4 regions of the Kitasatospora sp. NPDC001527 genome follow, and region 3 is predicted to be linked to each of the others. Evidence: riboswitches for the same ligand, from Rfam matches in the RefSeq annotation. Region 3 holds a riboswitch; each other region holds the start of a gene.
What was found. Region 3 has a riboswitch for cobalamin ahead of ABT238_RS15270 (ABC transporter substrate-binding protein). Riboswitches for the same ligand answer to the same signal wherever they lie in the genome.

Region 1 (7,411 bases), on a different contig from region 3:
GATCTTGTCGCGGCGCTGGTAGGCGTCCATCAGCAGCGACAGCACCGCGCCCTTGACGGCGGTCATCCGCTGCCGGGCCGCCATCGAACCGGAGGCGTCCACGACGAACAGCACCAGGTTGGACTCCCGCCCCTGACGCACCTGCTCGCGGAAGTCGTCCTTGTGCAGCACCAGCGCGCGCGAGGACCGGCCGCGCGCCACCTGGTGCGGGGCGGCGGCGCGCAGCGTGGCGCTCAGGTGCAGCCGGGCGAGCCGGCCCCGGGGGCGGCGGGCCCGGATGGTGTGGCCGCCGTCGGTCTCGGCGGGGGAGCGGCGGCCCTGGGCGCCGCGTCCGGTGCCGTCCACCGCGAACAGCCGGGTGCGGTACGGGTCGCCGGCCGCGACCGGCGCCGACTCCCGGGCGGGGGAGGGGTGCTGGGCCGGGACGGGCTGCGGGTCCGCCGGCTGCGCCGCCTCGGCGCCCTCGGCCGCCTCGACGGGCGGGCCGTCCGGGCCGGAGGGCTCGGGCGCGCCGCCGCCCCCGCCGGGGCCGCCGTCCTGCGGGCCGCCGCCGTCGGGGCCGCCCTCCGGGTCCGGGTCCTCCTCGGGCTCCTCCGGCCCCCGCGGCTGCGGCTCGGGCTCGGGCTCGGCGTGCTCCTCCAGCACCCGGTCCAGCTGCTCCTCGTCCAGCCCGGGCGCGTCGAACGGGTTGCGCCGGCGGCGGTGCGGCAGCGCCAGCTGGGCGGCCTTGCGGACGTCCTCCGCCAGCACCTCGGTGCGCCCCGCCCAGGCGGCCAGCGCGACGGCGGTGCGCGCCATCACGATGTCCGCGCGCAGCCCGTCCACCTCGAAGGCCGCGCAGACGGCGGTGATCTGACGCAGCGCCGTGTCGGTCAGCTCCACCCGCCCCAGCAGCTCCCGGGCGGCGGTGATGCGCGCCGCCAGCGCCCGCTCCTCCCCGGCGAACCGGGCGGCGAACGCGGCCGGGTCGGCGTCGTAGGCGAGCCGGCGGCGCACCACCTCGGCCCGCTCCGCCGGCTCCCGGGTCGCGGCGATCTCCACCGTCAGGCCGAACCGGTCGAGCAGCTGCGGCCGCAGCTCGCCCTCCTCCGGGTTCATCGTGCCGACCAGCAGGAAGCGCGCCGCGTGCCGCACCGACACGCCCTCGCGCTCGACGTAGGAGCGGCCCATCGCGGCGGCGTCCAGCAGCAGGTCCACCACGTGGTCCTGCAGCAGGTTCACCTCGTCGATGTAGAGCACGCCGCGGTGCGCCTGGGCCAGCAGGCCCGGCTCGTAGGCCTTGACGCCCTCGGCGAGCGCCCGCTCCAGGTCCAGCGAGCCGACGATCCGGTCCTCGGAGACGCCGACCGGCAGCTCGACCAGCCGGGCCGGGCGCGGCGAGGCCGGGGCGCCGCCGTGCGCGCCGTCCGGGCACTGCGGGTCCGGCGCCGCCGGGTCGCAGGCGAAGCGGCAGCCGTCGACGGTCGCGATGGACGGCAGCAGCCCGGCCAGCGCGCGCACCATGGTCGACTTGGCGGTGCCCTTCTCGCCGCGCACCAGCACCCCGCCGACCGCCGGGGAGACGGCGTTCAGCAGCAGGCCGAGCCGCAGGTCGGCCATGCCGACGATGGCGGTGAACGGGTATCGGACGTCACTCATGCATGCTCCCAGGGGCCCCGGGCGCAAGGGTCGGCAGCGATCCGGCCGCCGGCACCCCGCCCTCGATCAGCTTCCACAACGCGTCGGTGTCCGCGTGCTCCTCGATCAGCTCGCCCAGCCGGTCCAGCCGGGCCTCCCGCGCGGCGGCGAACGAGGTGTCCGGCGCGGGCACGAACGCCCGGCCGGCGGCCGCCGCGGCCTCGCGCAGCAGCGCGCGCCGGAAGCCGTCGTTCTCCAGCACGCCGTGCCAGGTCGTCCCCCACACCGAGCCCACCCGGCAACCGTCCAGACCGCGTCCCTCGCCATCGGAGACGAACGGCTCCCCGTCCTCGACGGTGACGACGCCGTGGTGGATCTCGTAGCCCTCGACCCGCTCCCCGAAGGCCTCCCCGACGGGCCGGGCGAGCACCTTCCCGGCGCCGAACCGCACCCGGGTCGGCAGCAGCCCGAGGCCCTCCACCGCGCCCGCCTTCGACTCGACCTCGTCCACGATCGAGTGCGCCAGCATCTGGTAGCCGCCGCAGACCCCGAGCAGCGGCTGCCCGGCCGCCGCCCTGGCCCTCAGCACCGGCTCCAGGCCGCGCTCGCGCAGCCAGCCGAGGTCCGCGACGGTGGCCCGGGTGCCGGGCAGCACCACCAGGTCGGCGTCGGCCAGCTCCTCCGGGCGGGTGGCCCAGCGGACCAGCACCCCGGGCTCCTGGGCGAGCGCGTCCAGATCGGTGAAGTTGGACAGCCGGGGGAAGCGCAGCACGGCCACCCGCAGCACGTCCGCGCCGAGCGGTCCGCGCGCGGCGGTCCGGTCGACGACGGTGGACAGGTCGAGCGAGTCCTCGGCGTCCAGCCACAGGTCCGGCAGCATCGGCAGGGTGCCCAGCACCGGACGGCCGGTCAGCTCGCGCAGCATCTCCAGCCCGGGGGCGAGCAGCCGGGCATCGCCGCGGAACTTGTTGACGAACCAGCCCACCACGTGCCGCTGGTCCTCGGCCGACAGCAGCGCCAGCGTCCCGTACATCGCCGCGAAGACCCCGCCGCGGTCGATGTCGCCGACCACCACGACCGGAAGCCCGGCGGCGGTCGCCAGGCCCATGTTGGCGATGTCGCGGTCGCGCAGGTTGATCTCGGCGGGGGAGCCCGCGCCCTCGCAGACCACCACGTCGAAGCGGCGCCTGAGGTCCGCCAGGCACTCCAGGGCGCGCTCCAGCAGCACCGGCTTGCGCTCCCGGTAGTCCAGCGCGCCGACCTCGGCGACCGGCCGGCCCAGCAGCACCACCTGGCTGCGCCCGTCCCCGCCGGGCTTGAGCAGCACCGGGTTCATCGCCGCCTCCGGCTCGACCCGGGCCGCCTGGGCCTGCATCGCCTGGGCACGGCCGATCTCGGCGCCGTCCGCGGTGACGAAGGAGTTCAGCGACATGTTCTGCGCCTTGAACGGCGCGACGGAGACACCCTGCCGGGCCAGCCAGCGGCAGATGCCCGCGGTGACCACGCTCTTGCCGGCGTCCGAGGTCGTCCCGGCGACCAGCAGCGCCTTGCTCATGACCCAACCCTCCGCTTCCCGCCCAGCGCCGCCCGCAGCAGCAGGTGCCCGGCGACCGTCGTACCCAGGGCCAGCGCGCTCACCCGCCGGGAGAGCACGCAGGCCCGTTCGATGTCCTCCACCCCGACGGGGCGCAGTTCCCCTCCCAGCACGGGGCGGTGCTCGACGCGCTCCCCGTACCGCAGCGTGCCGCCGAGGCGCACGCCCACCGCGCCGGCGAAGGCCGACTCGGCCTGGCCGGCGTTCGGGCTGGGGTGTGCCGAGCCGTCGCGCCGCCAGACCCGCCAGGCGGTGCGCGGCGCGGGCGCGGCGGCCACCGTCAGCAGCGCGGTCAGCCGCGCGCCCGGCCAGCCCGCCACGTCGTCCAGCCGCGCCGAGGCCCAGCCGAACCGGGCGTAGCGCGGCGAGCGGTGACCGACCATCGCGTCCAGGGTGTTCACCGCGCGGAACGCCAGCAGGCCGGGCGTGCCCGCGAGACCGCCCCAGACCAGGGCGTTGACCACGGCGTCGGCGGTGTTCTCGGCCACCGACTCGACGACCGCGCGGGCCAGCTGCCGCTCGTCCAGCGCGCTGGGGTCGCGCCCGCACAGGTGCGGCAGCCGCGCGCGGGCGGCCGTCAGGTCTCCGGCGGCGAGCGAGCGGCCGATGGCGCGGGCCTCGCGGGTCAGTGAGGTGCCGCCGAGCACCGTCCAGGTCGCGGCGGCGGCGAGCGCGGCCCGGCCGGGCGGACGGCGGGCCAGCAGCCGGTCGGCGGCGATCGCCCCGGCCGCGACGGTGCCCACGGTCAGGGCGGTGAAGGCGGTGCCGACGGCGCGGTGGTCGCGCCAGAGCAGGTGCTCCAGCCGGCCGGCGGCGGAGCCGAAGCCGGCCACCGGGTGGCCGCGGCGGGGGTCGCCGAACCGGGCGTCGGCCAGGTACCCGGCGACGGCGCCCGCGCCGAAGGCGGCGGCCCCGCTCAGCGGGTGCACGGCAGGGCGCAGCATCGCGTGCGTGTCCTCACTCAGGGTCCGCGCCCTGGATCGACGAACGGGGGGCGAGAGTCTCCTGGCTTCCGGGTCGGACGCACACTCCGGGCCTTCCAGCGGCTTCTGACGGCCCGCCGTGGCGTGTTCCGGTCGTGCTCCCCGGTGACAGTGGCGGGACCGCGCCGGACTCGCACCGGCTTCCTCTGCATGCCTCCGTATTGGCTGAAGGATCCCATCACGGGCCCGAACCGGGAGTCAACCGAGGTCGTGGACGGTGTTGGTCACACCGTGCGCCGCCCCTGAATATGCAGACCGGTCTACTGACTCCCCGTGTGATTTTCATCCCGGAACAACCCGTACGGCCGTGTCCTACTGGCTTCCCTCCGCCCGCGCGAGTGGACTGGGCTGAGGAGTGGGTCCAGACACCGAGCAGCGGGGAGCGAGTATGCGTTGGGGAATCGCGGCCACCGTGGCGGCCGCAGCCGTCGGCACCGGGGCCGCCGTTCTGGTGATCGGCCGCCGGGCCTCCGAGCGGATGGTCCGCCCGGCCGCCGGTGCCCGCGAGCGGACCGGCCCGGTGCTGGTCCGCGGCCTCGGCGCCGGAGAGGTCACCTTCACCCGCACCGCCGTGAGCGAGCGCCCCGGCCGCTGGGCCGTCGAGTGGGGCGAGGACGGCCACGCCGTCGTCGAGGAGGTGCTGCGCCGCGACGACGCGGACGTCACCCGCCGCCTGGTGCGCGCCGACCGCGGCACCCTCACAGCCGGCACCGAGGTCCGCTTCACCCCCCGCGTCCACCTCGGCGACCCGGCCCGGGCGCTCGGCCTGCCGTTCGCCGAGACCGCCGTCGAGGGCGAGCTCGGCACCATGCCCGCCTGGCGGCTGGACGGCAAGCGCGGCACCTGGGTGGTCCTGGTGCACGGCCCCGGCGCCGATCGGGAGCAGAGCCTGCCCGTCCTGTCCGAGCTGCAGCGCCTGGGCCTGCCCGTCCTCGCCGTCACCTACCGCGGCGACGCCGGCGCCCCGGCCTCCCCGGACGGCCTCGGCCACTTCGGCGAGACGGAGTGGCGCGACGTCGAGGCGGCGGTGCGCACCGCTCTGGACGGCGGCGCGGGCCGGGTCGTCCTCTACGGCTGGTCGCTCGGCGCCACGATGGCCCTGCAGACCGCCGCCCGCTCGGACCTCGCCCCCTCGATCAGCAGCCTGGTCCTGGACTCGCCGGTCCTGGACTGGCCGGCCACCGCCCGCCGGGACGCCGCCCGCTCCGGTTTCCGGGGCGCGGCCGCCGAACTCGGCGCGCTCGCCGCCCAGGGCCGCACCGGCGTGGATCTGGCCGACTTCGCCCGCCTCGCCGAGGGTACGGACCTGCGGGTGCCCACCCTGGTGCTGCACGGCCCCGACGACCCGGTGGCGCCGTTCTCCGCCGCCGAGCGCCTGGCCCGCCGCCGCCCGGACGTGGTCAACCTCCAGGCCTTCCCGGGGGGTGACCACGCCGCCCTCTGGAACACCGATCCGGACCGCTACGCCGAGACCCTCCGCCGCTGGCTCACCCCGTTCTGCTGACCCCCCGCCGAAACCCGTTCCGCCCCCCCCGCCGCGCGGAACGGGGCGGAATACCGGCCCACCCCGGTTCCGTCTGGCATGAACCCGCCACAAAGATCAAGCCAGTCGGTTTGGCCTCTGTTGCCCGATCTTGTCGAGCCCCCGCGCCCCTCGCCCGCCCCCCGCGGACAACCGGATGTGACAGATGGCCGGTACAAGGGGAAGACTGCTCGACGTGACGTCTCGGAATCCGCGCGACCGTGATGCCCCGCTCCCGCCGACGATCGGTACCGGTGCGACGGTGACCCGTCTCCCCGGAACGGCCCACCGCCCCGCCGGCGCCAGGCCGGGGGCCCCGGGCGTACCCCGCCGACGAGGCCCCGCCCCCGCACCCGGCCGTGGCCGGGTCCCCGTGCCGGAGGGCTTCCCCGCTCCCGCCGAGCTCGCCCCGCTGGCCCGCCGCATGCTGGTCGACGCCGTCCGGATCGCCCGCTGGTCCGGCGACCTCGACGAGGTCGACAAGCGCGGCGAGCTGCTCCCCGACGACGCCCGCGCGGCCGGCCGCGCCCTCGCCATGACGGTGGGCGCCGCCGCCAAGGCCTGGGGCCAGGCCCTGCTGGTCGGCCTGGTCGAGGCCAGGGACGGCGGCGCCGGCCCCGGCTGGCGCCTGCACGCCTGGGAGCACGACGACGAGGCGGTGGTCCGCGGCTGGTCGGCACTGTTCGACGCCTGGACACTGCTCGCCCCGGTGCCGCCCGCCGCCCTGCGCGGCGTCTTCGCGGTGCTCGCCGGGCAGGCCGTCGACCAGGCGCCGCAGCTGCTCTCCTTCCTCCATCTGGTGGACGGCCCGGTGGCCGACGTCGAGCTGCTGGAGCTGCTCAGGCGCGGCCTGGACGAGCGCCGGGTCGGCGGCGGCGAGGGCGCCTTCGGCCTCTCGCCCGTCCCGCACGCGGCCTCCGCCGTCTCCGCCGTCCGCGGCACCTGCCGCGAGCCGCAGATCGACACCCCGGCCTCGCCCGCCGACGTCGCCGCCGTCCTGGACTGGATGCTGGACGGCCTGGCCGCCGTCGGCGCGCTGACCCGCCGGGACAACGCGGCCGAGCTCTCCCCGCTCGGGCACTGGGCGGTGCGGGCCAAGCTGGAGGAGATCTGCACCGTCGCGCAGACCGCCGCCGGCCACATCGAGCAGAGCGCGCTGGAGCTGCTGAGCGCCTGCGCCGACTACTCGCCCGGCCCGGCCCGCGCCGAGTACCGGGCCTGGCTGGCCGCCCGCCCGGCCGACCGGGCGGTGGCCGAACTGCTGGAGGCCGCGCAGGGCGAGGACGCGCTGGTGCGCGGCCTGGCCTTCGAGGCGCTGCGGGTGGCCGGCGTGACCGCCGAGCAGGCCGTCCGGGCCGCGGTCGACGAGGCGGTGCTGCGCCCGTACGCGCTGCTCTGGCTGGCCGAGCGCTCCGACGAGGGGGTCTCCCCGGCCGACGTGCTGGGCGCGGAGGACGCCGCCTGGCTCTGGGTGGACACCGCCGCGGCCGTGCTCGACCACGGTGAAACGGAACTGCTGGTCGGCCACGTCGAGGGCGCCTCGGCCGGCGACCCGGTGCGGCTGTTCGCCCGGGCCCGGCAATCCGGGCACCCGCGGGCGGCCTCGGTGCTGACCGCCGTCTCCGGCGTCCACCCGGACCCGGGCGTGGCCCGCGCGGCCCGCCGCTCGGCGTTCAGCGTCCACCGCGGCGGCGC
Region 2 (7,411 bases), on a different contig from region 3:
TTCGCCGGCGACCAGCCGTTCTCGCTCCAGTGGTACAACCCCTTCGCGATCCCGTCCTTCGAGGCGCTGGCCCAGGGCATGGTGCTCGCGGTGTTCTGCTACTGGGGCTTCGAGTCGGTCTTCAGCATCGGCGAGGAGGTCCGCGACCCGCGCGACGCCTCCCGGGGCGGCACGCTCGCCCTGGTGGTGATGCTGCTGCTGTTCCTGCTCGCCGGCACCGCCTTCCAACGGGTGCTCCCGCTCGACGAGTTGGCGGACAACGGCGCGCACGGGCTGACCTACTTCGGCGCCCGGCTGGCCGACCAGCCGCTGGCCGCGCTGCCGCTGATCGCGCTGATGCTCTCCGCGGTCGCCTCCCTGCAGTCCTCGGTGATCCCCACCGCCCGAGGCCTGTACGCGATGGGCCGCGACGGCGTGCTCGGCCCGGTGTGGACCCGGCTGCACCCCCGGCATTCGACGCCCGCCGCCGGCACCCTGCTGATCACCGGGGTCGCGGTGCTGCTGGCGCTCTGCTCGGTCGTCGTCCCGACCGTCAACGACCTGATCTCGGCCGCCGTCAACGCGATCGGCATCGTCGTCGCGCTCTACTACGCGCTGACCGCCGTCGCGGCCGCCGTCCGCTTCCGCCACCTGCTGCGCACCAGTCTGCTGGAGGGCCTGCGCGCGGTGGTCGGCCCGCTGCTCGGCGCGGCGACACTGCTGCTCGTCGGCGGCTATCTGGCCTGGACCTTCTACGATTCCACCGACCACTTCGAACTCTCCGCCGACAACGGCTGGTTCGAGCTCACCGTGGTGGTGCTGATGATCGTCACCGGACTGCCCGCGGCGGCCTGGGCCCGGTGGCGGCGGCGCTCGCCCTACTTCCTCGGTGAGGCCCGCTGACCCGCACCCCACCCGAAGGCCACCCGCACCACCCCGCACGACCCGAGAACGGAGCACCACCCATGACCAAGGCCGATCTGGTCTTCACCCGCGGCCCCGTGCACACCGGCGACGCCGCCCGCACCCGGGCGAGCAGCCTGGCCGTGACCGGCGGGCGGATCACCGCCGTCGGCCACGACGAGGTCCGCGAGCTGATCGGTCCCGGCACCGAAGTCGTCGACCTCACGGGCAAGTTGCTGCTGCCGGGCTTCCAGGACGCGCACATCCACGCGGTCTACGGCGGCACCGAACTGGCCGCCTGCGACCTCACCGGCACGGTCGGCGTCGCCGACTACCTGGAGAGGATCCGCGCGTACGCCGAGGCCCACCCCGAGCAGGAGTGGATCACCGGCAGCGGCTGGTCGATGGAGAGCTTCGACGGCGGCCTGCCGACCCGTCAGCTGCTCGACTCGGTCGTCGCGGACCGCCCGGTCTACCTCACCAACCGCGACCACCACGGCGCCTGGGCCAACACCCGGGCCCTGGAGCTGGCCGGCCTCGACCGCGACACCCCCGACCCGGCCGACGGGCGGATCGAGCGCGAGCCCGACGGCACCCCCGGCGGCACGCTCCAGGAGGGCGCCACCGCCCTGGTCGCCCGACTGCTGCCGCCAGCCACCGCCGCCGACCGGCTGGACGGACTGCTGCGCGCGCAGCGGCTGCTGCACTCGCTCGGCATCACCGGCTGGCAGGACGCCCTGCTCGGCGAGTTCAACGGCCAGCCGGACCCGTCCGACGCCTACCTGGCCGCCGCGCGCTCCGGCGCGCTGACCGCCCGGGTGACCGGCGCGCTCTGGTGGGAGCGCGACCGGGGCGCCGAGCAGATCCCCGAACTCGTCGAGCGGCGCGCCGCGCTGGCGCACGGCCGGTTCCGGGCCGGCTCGGTGAAGATCATGCAGGACGGCATCGCGGAGAACTTCACCGCCGCGATGACCAGCCCCTACCTGGACGGCTGCGGCTGCGCCACCGCCAACTCCGGCCTCAGCTTCGTCGATCCGCTCGCCCTGCGCGGGCACGTCACCGACCTCGACGCGCTGGGCTTCCAGGTGCACTTCCACGCGCTCGGCGACCGGGCGGTGCGCGAGGCCCTGGACGCGGTCGAGGCCGCCCGCGCCGCCAACGGGTGGCGCGACACCCGCCACCACCTCGCCCACCTCCAGGTGGTCCACCCGGACGACCTGCCGCGCTTCGCCCGGCTCGGCGCCGTCGCCAACATCCAGCCGCTGTGGGCGGCCCACGAACCGCAGATGGACGAGCTGACCATCCCGTTCCTCGGCCCGGAGCGCGCCGCCTGGCAGTACCCGTTCGGCGCGCTCCAGCGGGCGGGCGCCACCCTCGCGGCGGGCAGCGACTGGCCGGTGAGCAGCCCGGACCCGCTGGCCGGCCTGCACGTGGCCGTCAACCGGAGGGAGCCGGACAGCGAGGACGAGCGGGTCTTCCTGCCCGAGCAGCGGCTCGACCTCGCCTCCGCGATCGCCGCCTACACGGCCGGCGCCGCGCACGTGAACGGCCACGACGACGCCGGCGTGCTCGCCCCGGGCCGGTGGGCCGACCTGGTCGTCCTGGACCGCGACATCCTCAGCGGCCCGGCCGAGGAGATCGCCGAGGCCCGGGTGCTGCGGACGTACGTGGGCGGTGAGCTGGTCCACGAGGCCGGCTGACCGCGCCCGCTCACGGTGGCCGCTCACGGTGGCCGCCGGGCCGCAGGATCACCCTCCGCCCGGCGGTCGCCGTGCTCAGCGCGACTTCGCCAGCCGGGCCTCGGCGGCGTCCAGCAACAGGTCCAGCGCGTACGGGTAGCCGCTGCGCCGCATGTCGGCGGTGAGCAGGTGCGCGGTGGCGGCGATGTGCGGGTTGGTCGCGGCGTCCAGCCGGGCGTACGAGGCGTGCCAGACCCGCAGGTCCGCCGACTGCGCGGAGGCGGGCAGGGCGAGCGCGGCGGCGTCCAGCGCGGCGAAGCCGAGGCTCTGGTCCACGAACGCGTGGTAGATCCGCACCGCCTCGGGATCGGGGAAGCCCGCGCCGCGCAGCACGCCGAGGATCGCCTCGACGGCGGCGATCTCGTGGGTGCGCCCGGTGGTGCGGTGGGCGGCGAGCAGCGCGGCCTGCGGATGGGCCTGGTAGCTGGCGTGGATGCGCAGGCCGATGGACCGCAGGTCGGCCCGCCATTCCCCGGTGGCCCGCCAGCCCTGCTGGGCGCGGCCGACCAGCTCGTCGGCGATGGCGAGCAGCAGGTCGTCGGAGCTGTGGAAGTAGCGGTAGACGGCACTGGGGTCCGCGCCGAGCGCGGCGCCGAGCCTCCGGACGGTGAGGGCCTCCGCGCCGTGCTGCCCGATCAGCCGCAGGGCCGTGTCGACGATCAGCTCGTGGGAGAGCACGACCCCCTGCTTGGTGGGCCGCCGGCGCCGCCGCTGGGGCTCGGGCACTACGCGTTCGCTCATCCGGGCAGGCTACGTCAACACCCTTGTCGTAGGACAGGGGGCGTCGGCGAAACCATGGTGACGGGGAGCGGTTGTGGGTCTAGGCTGGCCGGTGCAGCTGGTTCGCCCTGCCCGCCAGGCAGGCGCGTCGCAAGAGGGAACCCGGTGACGCCTTTGAACAGGCCAGTCCGGGACTGCCCCGCAGCGGTGAGCGGGAACGACCGCCGTCATACGCACTGGGCCCGGCCGGGTCTGGGAAGCGACGGCCAGTAGGTGACCGCCCTTCACGGGCGGACGTGCCCGCGAGTCCGAAGACCTGCCCGTTGCCCGCGCGCGACCGATCGCGCGCGGTTCTCCGGTGACCTCGTGGGCGGGTCGGCGTGCACACCCGGCGGAGCCGTGACGGCGTCCGCCCGGTTCGTCACCCCTTCGCGCCCTCCTCCCCGTCACCGGGCACCCGAGGAGCAAGACTCGCGAAGGAGAGTCCCTTGACAGCGACGTCCGCAGCCGCGGCGACCCTGGCCACCGTCCACGGCTACCCCCGCCAGGGCCGGAACCGGGAACTCAAGAAGGCGATCGAGGGCTACTGGAAGGGCACCGTCACCGCCGACGCCCTCCACACCGCCGCCGCCGAACTGCGCCGGGAGACCTGGCGCCGGCTCACCGGGGCCGGCATCGGCGAGGTCCCCACCGGCGACTTCTCGCTCTACGACCACGTGCTCGACACCACCGTCGCCGTCGGCGCGATCCCCGCCCGCCACCGGGCCGCCGTCGAGGCCGACCCGCTCGACGGCTACTTCGCCATGGCGCGCGGCACCCAGGACGCCGCGCCCCTGGAGATGACCAAGTGGTTCGACACCAACTACCACTACCTGGTGCCCGAACTCGGCCCCGGCACCGCCTTCACCGCCGACTCCGCCAAGCCCGTCGGCGAACTGGCCGAGGCCCTCGCGGCCGGCCACCGGGCCCGGCCGGTGCTGCTCGGCCCGATCACCTACCTGCTGCTGGCCAAGCCCGCCCCCGGCGTGGCCGAGGACTTCCGCCCGCTCACCCTGCTCGACCGGCTGCTCCCGGTCTACGCCGAACTCCTCGCCGACCTGCGCGCCGCCGGGGCCGCCTGGGTGCAGCTCGACGAGCCCGCGCTCGTCCAGGACCGCACCCCGGCCGAACTGAACGCCGCCGCCCGCGCCTACCGCGACCTCGGCGCCCTCACCGACCGGCCGAAGCTGCTGGTGGCGAGCTACTTCGACCGCCTCGGCGAGGCCCTGCCCGTCCTCGCCAAGGCCCCCGTCGAGGGCCTGGCCCTGGACTTCACCGGACCGGCCGCCGCCAACCTGGCCGACCTCGCCGCCGCCGGCGGACTGCCCGGCAAGCGCCTGGTCGCCGGCGTCGTCGACGGCCGCAACGTCTGGATCAACGACCTGGAGAAGTCGCTGGCCACCCTGGCCACCCTGCTCGGCCTGGCCGGACACGTGGACGTGGCACCGTCCTGCTCCCTGCTGCACGTCCCGCTCGACGCCACCGCCGAACGCGACCTCGACCCGCAGCTCGCCCGCTGGCTCGCCTTCGCCCGGCAGAAGGCCGAGGAGACCGTCCTGCTCGCCCGCGGCCTGCGCGAGGGCACCGGCGCGATCACCGCCGAACTCGCCGCCAACCGCGCCGACCTGGCCTCCCGCGCCCGCTCCCCGATCACCCGCGACCCCGCCGTACGCGCCCGCGCCGCCGCCGTCACCGCCGGGGACACCCGCCGCGCCCAGGCCTACCCCGAGCGGGCCGAGGCCCAGCGCGCCCGCCTCGGCCTGCCGCTGCTGCCCACCACCACGATCGGCTCCTTCCCGCAGACCGCCGAGCTGCGCCTCGCCCGCGCCGACCTCGGCGCCGGGCGGATCGACGCCGCCGCCTACCGCGAGCGCATCGAGGCCGAGGTGCGCGAGGTGATCGCCTACCAGGAGAAGGCCGGACTCGACGTGCTCGTCCACGGCGAGCCCGAACGCAACGACATGGTCCAGTACTTCGCCGAACGGCTCACCGGCTACCTGGCCACCCGGCACGGCTGGGTGCAGTCCTACGGCACCCGCTACGTGCGGCCCCCGGTCCTCGCCGGCGACATCTCCCGCCCGCGGGCGATGACCGTCGACTGGTTCCGCTACGCCCGGAGCCTGACGGACCGCCCGGTCAAGGGCATGCTCACCGGCCCGGTCACCATGCTCGCCTGGTCCTTCGTCCGCGACGACCAGCCGCTCGCCGACACCGCCCGCCAGGTCGCCCTCGCCCTGCGCGACGAGGTCGCCGACCTGGAGGCCGCCGGCGCCGCCGTCGTCCAGGTCGACGAACCCGCCCTGCGCGAGACCCTGCCGCTGCGCGCCGCCGACCGCCCCGCCTACCTGGACTGGGCGACCGCTGCCTTCCGCCTCGCCACCTCCGGGGTGCGCGCCGACACCCAGATCCACACCCACATGTGCTACGCCGAGTTCGGCGCGATCATGAGCGCGATCGAGGAACTCGACGCCGACGTCATCTCCCTGGAGGCCACCCGCTCCCACATGGAGGTCGCCGGCGAACTGGCCGCCGCCGGCTATCCGCGCGAGGTCGGCCCCGGCGTCTGGGACATCCACTCCCCGCGGGTGCCCGGCACCGAGGAGGTGCTCGCCCTGCTGCGGGCCGGCCTCGCCGCCATCCCGGCCGGGCGCCTGTGGGTCAACCCCGACTGCGGTCTGAAGACCCGCGGCTGGACCGAGACCCGCGCCTCCCTGGACAGCCTGGTCACCGCCGCCCGCCGCCTGCGGGAGGAACTCGCCGGCTGACGCCCGGCAGCGGAGCCACCGGGCGGGCGCGGCCGTGACGCCGTGCCCGCCCGGTGGCGGCGCCCGTCAGGCGGAACGGGCGCCCGGCGCGGCCCGGGCCGGTAGCCTGCCCGGATGGTCCACGGATTCGGGGTGACGGAGTTCCAGCTGGTGCTGCTGCGCCGGATGGCGGACTTCCGGCCGGAGCTGGTCGAGGACGCGGTGCGCCGGCTGGGGGCCGGCCGGGCGGAGCTGCGGGAGGCCAACAAGCGCTGGCAGGCGATGGTGCGCGCGCCGGGCTTCCCCTCCGGCGTACGGCGGTACACCGCCGTGCTCGGCGCGCCGGAGGCGGTGGTGGCGCGGCGGATCGGCGACCTCGCCTGCACCGCGCGGCAGTGGGCGCTGCCGCTCTGGCCCGGGCTGCGCTTCGAGGTCCTGGCGGGCCCGGGCGGGGCGGAGCTGAACGCGTGGCTGGTGCGGGCGGCGGACACCGCGCCGCCGGTGCTGCGCACGCTCGCCGACCTGACGCCGTGGAGCTGCGTGGTGGCCGACGTCGGGGCCGCCTTCCCGCCCGCCGTACCGCGCGAGGGCAGCGCGCCGACCAGGTTCCGGCTGGACTTCACGGCCCCGGACGCCGAGGGCCGCCCGCACACCCTCACGGCGGACTTCACCTGGGGGCTGCTCCAGGAGGTTCGCCCCGCCCAAGCGGACTAGCGCAGGTGCACCGTCCGCCCGTCGACGACGGTGCGCTCCGGCAGCAGGTCGCGCAGCCCGTCGACCGGGCAGCCCAGCGGGTCGGCGGGCCACAGCGTCAGATCGGCGAGCGCGCCCGGGCGCAGCGAGCCGCGCTCGGCGCTCTCGTCCGTCAGCCGGGCGGCGTTCACGGTGTGCAGGGCGATCGCCTCGGCCCGGTCGATCGCGTGCTCGGCGCCCAGCACCCCGGCCACCGTCCGGCGGGTGGTCATGCCCCACACCGAGAGCATCGCGCCGTACGGGCCGACCGGGAAGTCCGAGCCGGCGGCGAGCAGCGCGCCCTCGTCCAGCCATTCGCGCAGCGGGAACAGCGCGCCGGTGCGCTCCGCTCCCCAGGCCCGCTGCTGGGTGAGCGCGCCGTCGTGCAGCAGCGGGTGCTGGACGGTCACCGGCACGCCGAGGGCGACGGCCCGGGCCCGCTGCTCGCGCCGGGCGAGGCCTCCGTGCTCGACCACCAGCGTGCCGGCGGGCAGTCCGGGCCGGCGGGCGAGCACCTCCTGGTAGACGTCCAGCAGGGTGCGCAGCCCGCGGTCG
Region 3 (7,411 bases):
CGGTACGCACGGAGAGCTCCTCGCCGACCAGCCGGGATACGCGGCACTGGTGTTCCGCGGCAGCGCCGGGATCCCCGGCGAAGCCGCCGTGGCACAGCCCCTGGAAGGACAGTCCCGATGAGCAGGTCCGACAGGACGCCCCGCCTGCCGATCGCCGATGCCAGGACGGTTCGCCGGGCCGGCTGGCAGCTGATGAGGGACGACGCGGGCGCCGTCTGCGCGATGCTGCTGCTGACGTGCCTCGCCGCGCTCGCCGGCGCGGCCGGTCCCTGGCTCCTCGGCCGCATCGTGACCAGGGCCGAGTCCGGTGACCTGTCCGTCTCCGCGGTCGACGGACTGGCCGCGGCGGTTCTGGGCTTCTCGGCGGCCCGATTGGTGTTGTCGCGCTACGCGCGAGGTCTCTCCCATCGCTTCGGCGAGCGCGCGCTCGCCAGGCTCCGCGAGGAGGTCGTCGACCACACCCTCTCGCTGCCGGGGCGTGTCGCGGACGAGGTGAGCACCGGTGATCTGGTCACCCGTACCACCCTGGACGTCTCGACCGTCGCGGCCACGCTGCGCAATGCGGCTCCGGACATGTTCATCTCCGGCATCCAGGTCGTGTTCATCTTCGCCGCGGTCTTCCTCCTCGACCCGCTGCTCGGTCTCTGCTCGGTCGTGGGACTGCCGCTCGTGTGGGGGGTGAGCCGCTGGTACCTCGCGCGCTCCCGCGACGCCTACCTCGCCGAGGGAGCGGCCGCCGGCGATGTCTCCGAGATCCTCAACTCCACCGCCCACGGCGCCCGTACCGTCGAGGCCTACGGGCTGGGCGAACTGCGGAACAGCACCCTCGACGAGGCCATCGACACCACCTACCGCGCCGGCATGCGCACCCTCTCCCTGCGGACGGTGCTGTTCCCGGTCACCGAGTTCGCGCACACGCTGCCCATGGCGCTCATCCTGCTCGTGGGCGGGTTCGGCTACCTCAACGGCACGATCTCCCTGGGAGTCGTGGTGGCGGGCAGCCTGTACATGTGGCAGCTGGTCGACCCGCTCAACCAGATGCTCGTCTGGGTCGAACAACTGCAGCGCAGCGGCGCCTCGTTCGCCCGCATCAAGGGTGTCGGGCTGGTGTCGCACACAGCTGACGCTCCCGTGTCGGCCCCTGTGGACGACCTCATCGAGGTCAAGGGCGTGGGGTATTCCTACGTCCCCGGGCACGAGATCCTCAAGGACGTGGACCTGCTGGTCCGTCCCGGTGAACGGCTGGCGGTGGTCGGCCGGTCGGGAGCCGGCAAGTCCACCCTCGGCAAGCTGCTGTCCGGTGCGGACGTCCCTGACGCCGGCCACGTCCTGGTCGGCGGCGTGCCCGTCGCCGACCAGGCCGCGGCGGGCGAACTGGGCAACCGCATCGTCCTCATCACGCAACAGCACCACGTGTTCATGGGCACCCTCCGCGACAACATGACCATGGCCGCCCCCGAAGCCGACGACGAGGCCGTCCTCGCGGCCCTGCGGTCCGTGGAAGCGGACTGGGTGGCCGAACTGCCGGAGGGCCTGGACACCCCGCTGGGCTCGGGCGGAGTCGAACTGGAGGCCGCCCAGGCGCAGCAGCTCACCCTGGCCAGGGTGCATCTGGCGGACCCGCACACCCTGATCCTGGACGAGGCCACGTCACTGCTCGACCCGACGACGGCCCGGCAGGCGGAGCGGGCAGTGGCCGCCGTCCGGTCGGGCCGCACCGTCATCGCCATCGCCCACCGGCTGCAGACCGCACACGACGCCGATCGCATCGCCGTCATGGAGTCCGGCCGCATCGTCGAACTGGGCACCCACGACGAGCTGGTCGGCGCGGGCGGACCGTACTCGGATCTGTGGCGGTCGTGGAACGGCGAAAGGTGAGTCTTCGGCACGGCGTACGTCCCCGGGAGTTCGCGCATCAGTCGCGTGCCCGGGCTATCCGAGCCCGAACTGTCCAAACGACCGTCCCAGGTGCCGGGCGGCACCGACCCGACCGTGCCTGATACCTTGCAATCGCCGTGGTGTTCGGGAAACCGGTCTGAGTCCGGTGCGGCCCTCGCCACTGTTGCCGCGGAGTGCCGCGGCCCTCGCTGACCGGCTTCCCCAGCGGTCAGGGCCACTGGGCGGGCTGGATGAGCCGCCCGGGAAGGTCGGCCTCGGTGTGTCGATGCGGGAGCCAGGAGACCGGCCACGGCGCGACATGTTCCACGAGGGTTTTGGAGAACACGTGCCCAGCGGTCTTCCGCGTCCGTTCCGATCCATGCGTTCCGCACGCCCCGCAGGTCCGGTCCGTGCCGGCCGGGCGGTCGCGGCCGTCCTGTTCGCCGGCGTACTCGGCGCCTGCGCGGGCGCCCCCGCGCCCGTCGCGTCCAGCGCGACGACCGGAAGTGCCGAGCCCGTCCGTGTGGACAACTGCGGGACCACCGTGACCGTCGGCGCGCCGCCCGACCGGCTGGTGACGCTCAACCAGGGTGCCACCGAGGTCGCCCTGGCCCTCGGCCTGCAGTCCCGCATGGCCGGTACCGCCTATCTCGACGATTCCGTCCCGGAGAAGTGGAAGGCGGCCTACGACTCCGTTCCGGTGCTCTCCAAGGAGTACCCGACGAAGGAGAAGCTCCTCGCGGCCCGTCCCGGCTTCCTGTACGCCTCCTACTCCAGCGCGTTCACCGACAAGGTCGCGGGAAGCCGGGAGGAACTGCGCGGCCAGGGGATCCCGTCGTACCTGTCCCCGTTCGGCTGCTCGGACAGGAGCCAGGTGCCGCCGACGACCTGGCAGGCGATGTGGGGCGAACTGAACGACGTCGCCGAGGTCTTCGGTGTCACGGAGCGGGCCACCGCGATCCAGCGGCAGCAGGAGCAGCAGCTGGCCCGGTTCACGGCGACAGCCGCCGGCAAAGGCCTGAAGGTCCTGTGGTTCGACTCGGACACCAAGGCGCCGTACATCGGCGCCGGCCACGGCGGGCCCCAGCTGGTGCTCGACGCCGTCGGCGCCCGCAACGTCTTCGCGGACCTGCCCGGTTCCTGGCAGAACGTGAGCTGGGAGAAGGTCGTCGCCGCGGACCCGGACGCCGTCGTGCTCGCGGACGCCGACTGGGACACGGCCCAGTCCAAGATCGACTACCTGGAGAACGACCCGGTGCTGAGCAGGCTCACCGCCGTGCAGCGCAAGGCTTTCGTGGTGGTGCCGTTCTCGGAGTCGACGCCCGGCGTGCGGCTCGCCGACGGCGCCGCCCGGGTGTCCGAGGGGCTGGGCAAGCTGCGCCCGGGTTCATGACCACCGCAACCCGCCCCGCCGTGCGGCCCGCTGGTCCGGGCCGCGCGGCGGCGGCCCTGGCCGTCGGTGCGGCCCTGCTGCTGACCACGGTGCTCCTCGGTCTGGCCGTGGGCTCGCACCACGAGCCGGTCCGGACGGTGATCGATGTCGTGGCGCGCCGTCTCGGGCTGGGCGACCCGCACGTGACGCTGCTCGACGACCAGATCGTCTGGCAGCTCCGGCTGCCGCGGGTCCTGGGAGCGGCCGCCACCGGCGCCGGCCTCGCGGTCTGCGGTGCGGTGCTGCAGACGCTGACCGGGAACGACCTGGCCGATCCCTTCCTGCTCGGGATCTCGGACGGAGCCGCGGCCGGCGCGGTCACCGTGATCGTGCTCGGCGTCGGCGTGTCCGGCGCCCTGGGCACGGGCGCGGTGGCGACGGCGGCCTTCGCCGGTGCCCTGATCGCCGCCGTCGTCGTCCTGGCCCTGGCCGGCGCGCGCACCCGGTCGCTGCCGACCACCCGGACCGTGCTCGCGGGCATCGCCGTGGGACAGATGTGCGGGGCCTACACCTCGTTCGTCGTGCTGGTCCTCGGGGACCGCGACGCGGCGCGCGGTGTCATGGAGTGGACGCTGGGCTCGGTCGCCGGCGTGCGGTGGCCCACCGCCGTCTTCCTGACGGCGGTCGCGCTGGCCGGTGTCACGGTCCTGGCCTCATCGGCCCGCGACCTGGACGCCTTCGCCTTCGGCGAGACCGCCGCCCGCTCCCTCGGCGTCCACGTCGAGCGCACCCGCTGGGTCCTCGTCGCCACCGCGGCGCTGGTGACCGCGTGCCTGGTCGCCAACACCGGCGTCATCGGGTTCCTCGGCCTGGTCGTACCGCACGTGGTCCGGCTCGTCTGCGGCCCGCGCCACGCCCTCCTGCTGCCCGTGTCGGCGCTGGTGGGCGCGTCCCTCCTGGTGGGCGGCGACATCGTGGCGCGCTCGCTCCTCCCCGACCGGGAGATCCCCGTCGGCGTCATCACGGCCGGGCTCGGAGCGCCCTTCTTCGCCTGGCTGCTGTGGCGCCAGGGGCGGGCCGACGGGAGCGGGCAGTGACGGCGACGCCCGCCGGGCTGCGTGCGGAGGGCCTTCGTGTGCGCATCGGCAGAGCCACGCTGCTGGACGAAGTCTCGCTCGCGTTCGCCCCCGGCCGGGTCACCGGCCTGCTCGGACCCAACGGCGCCGGGAAGACCACCCTGCTGCGCGCGGTCGCCGGGCTGACCCGGCCGAGCGCGGGACGGGTACTCCTGGACGGTGAGGATCTCCACGCGCTCACGGCCCGCCGACGAGCACGCCAGGTGGCCTTCATGGAGCAGCAGGCGGACACCCGGCTGTCGCTGTCGGCCCGTCAGGTCATCGACCTCGGACGCACCCCGCACCGCGGCCGCTGGCCCGTCCCGGCGGACGCCGCCGACGACGCCCACGAGCGGGCGGTGTTCGCCGGTGCCGTCGCGGCGGCCGATGTCGGCCACCTGCTCGACCGGTCCTGGCCGACGCTGTCGGGCGGCGAGCGCCAACGGGTCCAGCTCGCGCGGGCGCTGGTGCAGGAGCCGGGAGTGCTGCTGCTCGACGAGCCCACCAACCACCTCGACCTGCGCCACCAACTCGGCTTCCTCGGCACCGTGCGCGGGCTGGGCATCACCACGGTGGCGGCGCTGCACGACCTCGAACTCGCCGCTGCCTACTGCGACGAGGTCGCCGTCCTGCTCGACGGCCGACTGGTCGCCCACGGGCCCGGCTCCGACGTGCTCACCTCGCCCATGATCGCGCACGTCTACGGCGTCGACGCCACCGTGGAACGGCACCCCCAGCACGACCGACCGCACATCCGGTGGAACGGACTGCTCCACGAAAGGACAACGCCATGACCTCCCCGGTCCCGGAAGCCCTCGCCCGCCGCAGTGCCGTGCTCCTGGTCGGCATGTCGGTCGCGGAAGCCGTCCGCCGTGACGAACTCCTCCGGGCGGCGGCCTCGCACCGGGCCTCGATCGCGTTCCTGCAGCAGGCGGACCCCTCGCTGTCGGCCGAGCTGACCAGGCTGGCCGACGCGGGCACCGGGACCGTGGTCGTGATCGGCGTCCGACTCGCGGCCTCCGGCCCGGCCCATTCCTGGCTGCGGCGGATCGCCGCGCACTGGTGGCGCGAGCGCGCGGGCCACCGCCCCGAACTCCTCGTCGCGACCCGCCTCGCCGACTCGCCGGACGCGGTCGCCACGGTGGCCGGGGTGACGAAGGCCGTCACCGGCGGGGAACCCGGCCTCACGTCCACGGCCTGGGAGGACGTCCCCGGCCACCGGCACCAGGTCCTGGTGTGCCGCGGCCCGCGTTGCGCGGCCATGGGCGCGGAGGAGGGACTGCGCGCCCTGGTACAGGGGCTGACCGAGCAGGGCCTCGGCGACGACGACGTGCTCGTGACCCAGACGGGGTGCCAGTTCCCCTGCAACCAGGCCCCCGTCGTCAGTGTGCAGCCCGACGACGTCTGGTACGGGAAGGTCGACCCGGCCGCCGCGCACCGCATCGTCACCGAGCACCTCGCCGGCGGACGGCCGGTGGAGTCCACCCGGCTCCCCCGCCACCGGAAGGAGCGGGCGGACCACCACGGCTGATCACGATCACCGGCGCGGGAGCGGAGTGAACTCCGTTCCCGGCCCGCGGCGATCCACCCACGGCGCGGTGAAGCAGCCTCGTCGGCATCCCCGACGGCATGGTCGGCCACGGCCCCGCACCACCCGCACCAGGCCCTCGAACTGCCGCCTCCGCAGACCCGTGAACGTCTCCACCGTCCGGAACGAGTTTGAGGACCGCCCCGGTCCCGGCTCTCAGTCCCGGACGCCCAGCAGGAACTCCGGGTACAGGTTCACCGTCTGATCGACCAGCCCGTGCAGCCCCGCGACGTACTCGCCCACCCCGCCGGCCTCGTCGATACTCGCGTGCAGCCCGTCGACCAGCGGCCTGGCAACCGCTGCGAACGCCCGCAGCCGGCTCGGCTCGGTCAGCTGCGCCGCGAACTCCTCCCGGGCCGCCGCGGAGTCCGCGCACCCGGCCAGCAGCTTCTCCGCCACCGCGCGCTCCGGCTCGGACAGCGACTGCAGATACTGCACCACCATGAAGGTGGCCGTCCCGTTGCGAAGGTCCTCGTATCGTCCCGAGGAGATGTCCCGCTGGTCGTTGACCAATTGCCGCAGCACGCCGAAACGCGCGCCGAGGTCACGCCACGCGTCCACGCGCGCCTCATCGCACCCGGCCAGCACCGCGCCCATCGCTGCGGCCATGGCGTACGGGGCACCGGTCTTCCCCAGGTAGCCGGCCATGACCTCCTCGGCCGTCGCCGTCGCCGCGGTCGCCGTGAGGTCCGCGAGCTGCCCGGCTATCGCCCGGTGCCAGGTGCGCGACAGCTCCTGGCGCAGCCGCAGCGCCCGCTCCGGGTCGTCGCGGCACGCCTCGTCGAGCGCCTCGGTCGCCAGGTGGCAGGCGATGCCGATCACGGCGAGCAGATCCTGGTCCGTACTGTCCGTGTCGGCTGCGGCGGACGGCCGGGGCCCGGCGTCGGACAGGTCGTCCAGGTAGCGTGCCGTGACCCACCACAGCACGTGCGCCACCGCCGCGGGCTCGGCCGGCGCCGGGTCTCCGGAGTGTGTCCCGTGCACCAGGAACGGCAGCGCGACGATTCCGTCCACGGCCGGCCCCGAGCCACGCCCGGCGATCCGGTCCAGGAAGCCGGTCAGGGCCCGCCCCATCGCGCGGTCGGCGGCTGCGCCGGGACCGGCCGAGCCGGTCAGCCCCTCGCCCGTGCCGCGCAGCCGCCGCAGCACAGCGTCCGAACTCCAAGTGGGTGCGCTTGCCGTCAAGGTGTCCTCCGTGTGAATGGCCGGGCTCTTGAATTCGTTCGAAGAGTCGAGAATCAAGGTACGGAGACACTAGTACCGCAACGGTGCCTACCGTGACGGCTATCGGGTTCTCTCGTTGAACTGCTCACGGGTGGGGACACATCCGAGGTTGATGCTCGTCGTCGGTCGGACGGGCTGGCCAGCCCGCATGAGCGGTCTTCTCACCGGTTCGCGCGGAGCGAGCCGCGGGATTCGGCGCCGGACGGTTCCAGCAGCGCCGGGGCGGCCCGCCTC
Region 4 (7,411 bases), on a different contig from region 3:
GTGTCGAAGGTGCCGGCTTCCAGGTGGGTGTAGTAGGCGACGATGCCCACCCAGTCGACGTAGGTGTCGCCGGGGTAGTACGGCTTGAGCGCCACCGTCGGCACCGGGTTGATGCTGTTCGGGCTCCAGACCCAGATCACCTGGCCGGCGCCGAGCTGGGTGAAGACGTCGTGCAGGTGCTGGTAGGCCGCGACGAAGTCGGCCGGCGTGGTCGTCTTGGTGCCCCAGTCGTACCAGGTGCCGTTGAACTCGTGGGCGAAGCTGATCGCGACCGGCACGTTGGTGTTGCGCACGGCCGCCGCGTAGCGCTTGATGTAGTCGTCGTGCTTGCCCGCCGCGATGTCGGCCAGCGGCGTCTTGTACGGCTCCCAGGCGATGAACGGCAGCGCGCCGCCCCGCCAGGCGTTGGTCACGCCGTTGACGTCGTACTCGTCGCCCCAGCCCGAGTAGTACTCGACGATGTTCGGCCGCTTGCCGATCCGGCCGGCGAACTCGTCCACGCCGGCCATCGACGCCGGGGCGCCGTCCACGGCCACGCCCAGGTACTTCTTGGCCGGCTTGAGCAGCGGGCGGACGTCGTAGGGCAGCGCGGCGTCGGGGGTGGCGGTCCTGGTCGGCGGGGCCGGGGCGGCGCCGGACGGGCTCCCGGAGGCCGTGCCCCCCTCGGAGGGCGCGGCGGGAGCGGCCGCCGCGGGCCCCAGCGGCTTCTCGGCGAGCAGGTCGCAGGCCGCCAGCGGCAGCACCAGCAGGGCCGCCGCGAGGGCGCGGAACAGTGCGGCACGCACCCGGCGGCCGGCGCCGGGCGTGCGGGTGGGGAGGCTCATGCCACGGCGTCCTGGGATCGGGGCTGGATGAGGATGCGGCCGACCGTCACCGCGTAGAACAGGCCCGAGGAGAGCACCAGGGCGAAGTCCAGCGGGTACAGCGTGAACATCCGGTAGACCGCCGCGACCACCCAGACCAGCGCGGTGCCGCCGCCCCAGACCACGACGCCGGCCCAGAACCGCCGCTGCCGGTTCTTGGCCTTGCTGGAGCCGGTCGGCTGCCAGCCGCGCTGGCGGCCCCGGACCAGGTCCCAGACCGCGAAGAAGTGCGCCCAGCCGTACATCATCCGGCCCGCCCAGGCCTCCAGCCGGTAGGGCGCCCGGTGCCAGAGCGGGAAGATCAGGGTGGCGTACACCAGGCTGGGGAGGACCAGGACCAGGTGCTGGACCTGCAGCAGGTCCGGCCGCCACAGCAGCAGCATGATCGGCAGCATCGGCAGCGCGAAGGTCAGCAGCGCGGTGTGGATGTAGTAGAGGAACCCGGATATGTAACAGAGCCGGGTGGTGAAGTCGAGCTTGGTGTGCCAGAACTTGCGGCTGGTCATCAGCGACATCGAGCCCATGCACCAGCGGTACTGCTGGTTCTGGAACGCCGGGGCGTTGTCCGGGCAGACGCCGGTGGACAGGGCCACGGGTATGTACTGCAGGTCCCAGCCGAGGGCCCGCAGGTCGAAGCCGGTGTGCACGTCCTCGGAGTGGGCGATCAGCGTGGTGCCGCCGTTCTCCACCAGCGCGGCCCGCCGGTAGACCGCACAGCTGCCGACGCAGATCGCGCCGTCGTTGCGCTGCCGGGCGACCTGGACCGAGCGGTAGAAGAGCTCCTGGATGGCACCGGCCCCGCGCTCGATCCAGTTCTGCGAGTCCAGCACCCGGAAGAACTGCGGCGACTGGACGATGCCCAGCTTCGGGTCCCGCTGCAGGTACGGCAGCACCTCGTGCAGCAGGTCGTGCCGGGGCGCGAAGTCGGCGTCCAGGATGAGGATGAACTCGCCGTCCGAGCGGCCGAACCCGTAGTGCAGGTTGCCGGCCTTCTTGAACCAGCCGCGGTTCTCCCGCACCCCGTACCGGAAGCCGAAGTCCGCGGCCATCGCCTCGACCTCCGGGCTCGCGGCGTCGTCCAGGACGTACGGCATGACCAGGCCCGGGTAGTGCTCGGCCATCTTGCGCACGTACGTCCAGGTGTTGTGCAGCACCTCGATCGGCTCGCCGCAGACCGGGAGGAAGACGTCCACCGTCGGGTACTCGGCGGGGTTCCACTTCCGGACCAGCCGGCGGTGCTCCTTGACGTCGAAGTTGGGCGTGAAGCTGTTCACGCGCAGCGACACCACGTAGTAGACGACGGTGAAGAACAGGAACGGCACGCAGAGCCAGAACCACGATCCCAACGAGTACAGCTCGGCCTGGCTGAGCACCAGGCATCCGAAGCTCACCATCGAACAGAGGGTCAGCACCCACTGGTGCCGGATGGTGTAGCTGTACTTCTCCTGCGAAGTGGGCGGCGCCGGCAGCAGCATCGCCGGAACGGACTCGCCCGTTCCGCGTCTGCGGCCCGCCGCTCTGCGCCGTCTGCTGGTCGCATTGACGGCAGCGCTCACCGCGCGGTACCTCCTGCTCGCTGATTCCCCGTCCGGGCGGCCGCGGGGGGCGCCTTCCTCCCCCGAGGGCGGTCATCCTATCCGACCGCTCCGCGCCGCCCGTCCGGGGCACCCACCCCGCCCGGGGGTCAGCCGGTGCGGCTGCCCCGGGCCAGCAGGACGTCCTTGGTGCGATCCGCCAGCGGGCCGGCGGCGGCCGCGGCGAGCTGGTCGCTCTGGTCCGCGCCCTGCTTCAGCGAGCCGGCCACCGTGAAGTAGCCGAAGCGGCCGATCGCCGCGTGCGTCTCGGCGCAGCCGGACTTGTCGGTCACGCAGAACATCGCGACCCCGGTACCGGACAGACCCTGGATCAGGCCCGCGTGCCGGCCGAGCGCCCGGTCCGCGCCGGCCTTGTTGTCGAAGACCGCGACGCCGACGGTGACGGCGCTCTCGCCGTTGACGTAGGTCGCGCGGACCACCGTCCGGCAGGTGTCGTCGCCGAGCGCGAGGCCGAGGCCGCCGGTGGTCGCCTTGGAGCAGGGGGCGGTCGCGCCGGTCACCTGACGGGTCCACACCTTGCCGTCGATGGTGCGGGTCTGGTCCGGGAACAGCGTCGCCGCGTCGACCGGCAGCTTGTCGGTGGCGGCGTCGGAGATGACCGCCAGCGCCTGCTCGGTGGGCGTGGCCGTGACGGACGGGCTGCCGGCCGTGGACGTGCTCGCGTTCGGCTTGGGGTCGTCACCGCCCTTGTCGCGGCCGTTGATCCACACCCCGGCCCCGACGATGCCGCCGACCACGACGAGAGCCGCGATCACGGCGCCGATCCCCAGCCGCTTGCGGCGGCGCGACTCGGAGGCGTGCCGGTCCGCCATCGCGTTCCAGTCCGGCTCCCTCGGCACCTGCTGCTGGGCGCTCTGCTGCGGCCACGGGGCGAACTGGGCCGGCCCACCGGCCGCCGCCTGGGGCTGCGGGGGTCCTGGCTGCGGCTGGGGCTGCACGGGACCGGGCTGAGGTCCGGGCTGCGGCCCCGGCTGGGGCCCCGGCTGCGGGTACGGCACCGCGCCGGACGGCACGTGCGGCGCCACGGGAGGCTGGCCCTGCGGCGGCACCCCCGCCCCGGGCTGGACGTACGGCGTCGCAGGCGGCCCGAAGCCGCCTGGCGGCGGCACCGGCGGCTGCCCCGGCTGCGGCGCCTGCCCCGGCGTGCCAGGCTGCTGACCCTGCTCCGGCGGCACGGCCCTACCGGCCCAGTCCCCCGCAGCGCCCGTTCCCTCGCTCATGTGCCGAGATCGTAGGGCATGCACCGGACGAGGGATCGATCCGGTGACCAATCCGTTTCAGAACCCGGCCCGCCACGGGCACCGCAGGCCCCGTCCCCGTACCACTGGTCATCGGAGCAACACGCCACGCTGCACTACATGTGGTGTCGCATCCAGCAAGCACCACTAGATGTATGCTCACTCCTGCTGTCGACGCAGGGGAACCCGGTGTGACTCCGGGACTGCCCCGCAGCGGTGTGCGGCCGCCTTCCCCAGGTGCGCCGCGAGTCCGAGTGCCTGCCGACGGCGTGCCGACGCCTCCCCGCAGAGGCCATGGCACCAGCACCACCTTCCGGGCCTCGCGGGCGGGCCGGGGACGACACGCGCGCGGCGCCTCCGGGCCCGCGCGGCGGTCTCCCCTGCCCCGAACGGCCCGGCCCCGAGCCACCGCCGTCGACCGCCGCCAGGAGAGAGCGCCTTGACCACCGCTGCCTCAGCCACCCTGCCCGCCCAGGGTTCCAGCTCCGCCCCCGCCGACCCGACGGTCTCCGACCCCGGCGGTGCGCTCCTGCGCCTCCTGACCGACCGCAGCGCCGACCTCCCCCAGGTCGACCCCGGCCATGTCGCCGCCGCCGCGCTCCGCGGCCGCCACGCCGGCTCGGACTTCGCCGAGCTCCGCGGGCTGGCCGTCGACGCCGCCGCCTCGATGATCGCCGAGGACCCGCAGTACTCGAAGCTCGCGGCCCGGCTGCTGGCGCTGGAGATCGTGGACGAGGCGGCGAGCCAGGGCGTGGTCTCGTTCTCCACCTCGATCGCGGTCGGCCACGCCGAGGGCCTGATCGGTGACACCACCGCCGCCTTCGTCGCCAAGCACACCGCCGCCCTGGACGCCCTGGTCGACCCGGCCGGCGACGACCGCTTCGAGTACTTCGGCCTGCGCACCGTGCAGTCCCGGTACCTGCTGCGCCACCCGATCACCCGCAAGGTCGTCGAGACCCCGCAGTACTTCCTGCTCCGCGTCGCCTGCGGCCTGGCGGTCGGCGACACCGAGCAGTCGGTCGCCGAGGTCGCCGAGCTGTACCGCCTGATGAGTCGGCTGGAGTACCTGACCTCCTCGCCGACCCTCTTCAACTCCGGCACCCGGCACCCGCAGATGTCCAGCTGCTACCTGCTGGACTCCCCGCTGGACAACCTGGACTCGATCTACTCCCGGTACGCGCAGATCGCCCGCCTGTCCAAGCACGCCGGCGGCATCGGCCTGTCCTACTCCCGGATCCGCTCGCGCGGCTCGCTGATCCGCGGCACCAACGGTAAGTCCAACGGCATCGTGCCGTTCCTGCGCACCCTCGACTCCTCGGTCGCCGCCGTCAACCAGGGCGGCCGCCGCAAGGGCGCGGCCTGCGTCTACCTGGAGACCTGGCACGCGGACATCGAGGAGTTCCTGGAGCTGCGCGACAACACCGGCGAGGAGGCGCGCCGCACCCACAACCTCAACCTGGCGCACTGGATCCCGGACGAGTTCATGCGCCGGGTCAACGCCAACGCGGACTGGTCGCTGTTCTCCCCCGCCGACGTCCCCGAGCTGGTCGACCTGTGGGGCGAGGAGTTCGACGAGGCCTACCTCAAGGCCGAGCTGGCCGGCAAGGCCGTGCGCACCATCCCCGCGCAGACCCTCTACGCCCGGATGATGCGCACCCTGGCGCAGACCGGCAACGGCTGGATGACCTTCAAGGACGCCTCCAACCGCGCCGCCAACCAGACCGCGCTGCCCGGCCGCACGGTGCACTCCTCCAACCTCTGCACGGAGATCCTGGAGGTCACCGACGACTCCGAGACCGCCGTCTGCAACCTCGGCTCGGTCAACCTCGGCGCCCACGTCGCCGACGGCGCGTCGGCCGACGACCTGCTGAACGCGCTGGACTGGGAGCGCCTGGACGCCACCGTCCGCACCGCCGTCACCTTCCTCGACCGCGTGGTGGACATCAACTTCTACCCGACCCCCGAGGCCGGCGCCTCCAACTCCCGCTGGCGGCCGGTGGGCCTGGGCGTGATGGGCCTGCAGGACGTCTTCTTCAAGCTGCGGATCGACTTCGACTCCGCCGAGGCCGCGCGGCTGTCCACGCTCATCGCCGAGCGCATCATGCTCACCGCCTACGAGCGCTCCGCCGACCTGGCCGAGCAGCTGGGCCGCCACGAGGCCTACGGCGAGACCCGCGCCGCCCGCGGCGAGCTGCACATCGACCACTTCCCGACGGCCGCGCCGGAGTGGGCCGACCGCTGGGCCGCGCTGCGCACCCGGATCGCCGAGACCGGCCTGCGCAACTCGCTGCTGCTCGCGATCGCGCCGACCGCGACCATCGCGTCCATCGCCGGTGTCTACGAGTGCATCGAGCCGCAGGTCTCCAACCTGTTCAAGCGCGAGACCCTCTCCGGTGAGTTCCTCCAGGTCAACCCGTACCTGGTGCGCGACCTCAAGGAGCTGGGCGTCTGGGACCAGCAGACCCGTGACGCGCTGCGCGACGCCAACGGCTCGGTGCAGGAGCTCGGCTGGCTGCCCGCCGAGGTCCGCTCGCTGTACCGCACCGCCTGGGAGCTGCCGCAGCGCGCGCTGATCGACCTGGCCGCGGCCCGCATGCCGTACATCGACCAGAGCCAGTCGCTGAACCTGTTCATGGCGGCGCCGACCATCGGCAAGCTCAGCTCGATGTACGCCTACGCGTGGAAGGTCGGTCTGAAGACCACCTACTACCTGCGCTCGCGCCCGGCCACCCGGATCGCCCAGGCCGCGTCCGGCACCGCCCGCGCCGCCGCCCCGGTGCCCGTGAACGCCCCCACCATGACCCAGGCCGAGCAGGACGCCATCGCCTGCTCCCTGGAGAACCCCGAGTCCTGCGAGGCCTGCCAGTAATGTCCGACGACGACCGCAAGATGCTGCTCGACCCCGGCTTCGAGCTGACGCTGCGCCCGATGCGCTACCCGTCGTTCTACGACCGGTACCGCGACGCGATCAAGAACACCTGGACCGTCGAGGAGGTGGACCTGCACTCCGACGTCGCCGACCTGGCCAAGCTCAGCGAGGGCGAGCGCCACCTCATCGGCCGGCTGGTCGCCTTCTTCGCCACCGGGGACTCGATCGTCTCCAACAACGTGGTGCTGAGCCTGTACAAGCACATCAACTCCCCGGAGGCCCGGCTCTACCTGAGCCGGCAGCTGTTCGAGGAGGCCGTGCACGTCCAGTTCTACCTGACGCTGCTGGACACCTACCTGCCCGACCCGGAGGACCGCAACGCGGCCTTCGCCGCGGTGGAGAACATCCCCTCCATCCGCCAGAAGGCCCAGTTCTGCTTCAAGTACATGAACGCGGTCGACCACATCGACTCGCTGCAGACCAAGGAGGACCGCCGCGCGTTCCTCCTGAACCTGATCTGCTTCGCGGCGTGCGTCGAGGGCCTGTTCTTCTACGGCGCGTTCGCCTACGTGTACTGGTTCCGGAGCCGGGGTCTGCTGCACGGCCTGGCGACCGGCACCAACTGGGTGTTCCGCGACGAGTCCATGCACATGGACTTCGCGATGTCGGTGGTCGACACCGTCCGCGAGGAGGAGCCCGACCTCTTCGACGAGGAGATGGCCAAGCAGGTCACGGAGATGCTGGAGGAGGCCGTCGAGGCCGAGCTCCAGTTCGCCCAGGACCTCTGCGGTGACGGCCTCCCCGGCATGAACACCGAGTCGATGCGCGAGTACCTCCAGGCCGTGG

Region 1: linked by a shared signal. The riboswitch ahead of ABT238_RS10695 (cobalamin biosynthesis protein) and the one ahead of ABT238_RS15270 (ABC transporter substrate-binding protein) in region 3 are both predicted to bind cobalamin.
Region 2: linked by a shared signal. The riboswitch ahead of metE (5-methyltetrahydropteroyltriglutamate--homocysteine S-methyltransferase) and the one ahead of ABT238_RS15270 (ABC transporter substrate-binding protein) in region 3 are both predicted to bind cobalamin.
Region 4: linked by a shared signal. The riboswitch ahead of ABT238_RS31245 (ribonucleoside-diphosphate reductase subunit alpha) and the one ahead of ABT238_RS15270 (ABC transporter substrate-binding protein) in region 3 are both predicted to bind cobalamin.

Annotation. Positions count from the first base shown of each region.
Region 1 is NZ_JBEPAM010000007.1:286,439-293,849, forward strand. It holds gene ABT238_RS10685 (putative cobaltochelatase) at 1-1,638, opposite strand, end outside; gene ABT238_RS10690 (cobyric acid synthase) at 1,631-3,172, opposite strand; gene ABT238_RS10695 (cobalamin biosynthesis protein) at 3,169-4,155, opposite strand; cobalamin riboswitch at 4,190-4,388, opposite strand; gene ABT238_RS10700 (alpha/beta hydrolase) at 4,583-5,698, shown strand; gene ABT238_RS10705 (hypothetical protein) at 6,090-7,411, shown strand, end outside.
Region 2 is NZ_JBEPAM010000024.1:64,070-71,480, reverse strand. It holds gene ABT238_RS21880 (APC family permease) at 1-882, shown strand, start outside; gene ABT238_RS21875 (amidohydrolase) at 945-2,582, shown strand; gene ABT238_RS21870 (TetR/AcrR family transcriptional regulator) at 2,658-3,362, opposite strand; cobalamin riboswitch at 3,457-3,667, shown strand; gene metE (5-methyltetrahydropteroyltriglutamate--homocysteine S-methyltransferase) at 3,830-6,145, shown strand; gene ABT238_RS21860 (hypothetical protein) at 6,260-6,838, shown strand; gene ABT238_RS21855 (amidohydrolase) at 6,835-7,411, opposite strand, start outside.
Region 3 is NZ_JBEPAM010000012.1:70,571-77,981, reverse strand. It holds gene ABT238_RS15280 (ABC transporter transmembrane domain-containing protein) at 1-121, shown strand, start outside; gene ABT238_RS15275 (ABC transporter ATP-binding protein) at 118-1,878, shown strand; cobalamin riboswitch at 2,000-2,204, shown strand; gene ABT238_RS15270 (ABC transporter substrate-binding protein) at 2,258-3,271, shown strand; gene ABT238_RS15265 (FecCD family ABC transporter permease) at 3,268-4,347, shown strand; gene ABT238_RS15260 (ABC transporter ATP-binding protein) at 4,386-5,159, shown strand; gene ABT238_RS15255 ((2Fe-2S) ferredoxin domain-containing protein) at 5,156-5,896, shown strand; gene ABT238_RS15250 (polyprenyl synthetase family protein) at 6,110-7,138, opposite strand; gene ABT238_RS15245 (hypothetical protein) at 7,339-7,411, opposite strand, start outside.
Region 4 is NZ_JBEPAM010000048.1:2,372-9,782, reverse strand. It holds gene ABT238_RS31260 (glycoside hydrolase family 26 protein) at 1-824, opposite strand, end outside; gene ABT238_RS31255 (glycosyltransferase family 2 protein) at 821-2,338, opposite strand; gene ABT238_RS31250 (hypothetical protein) at 2,548-3,396, opposite strand; cobalamin riboswitch at 3,848-3,976, shown strand; gene ABT238_RS31245 (ribonucleoside-diphosphate reductase subunit alpha) at 4,160-6,565, shown strand; gene ABT238_RS31240 (ribonucleotide-diphosphate reductase subunit beta) at 6,565-7,411, shown strand, end outside.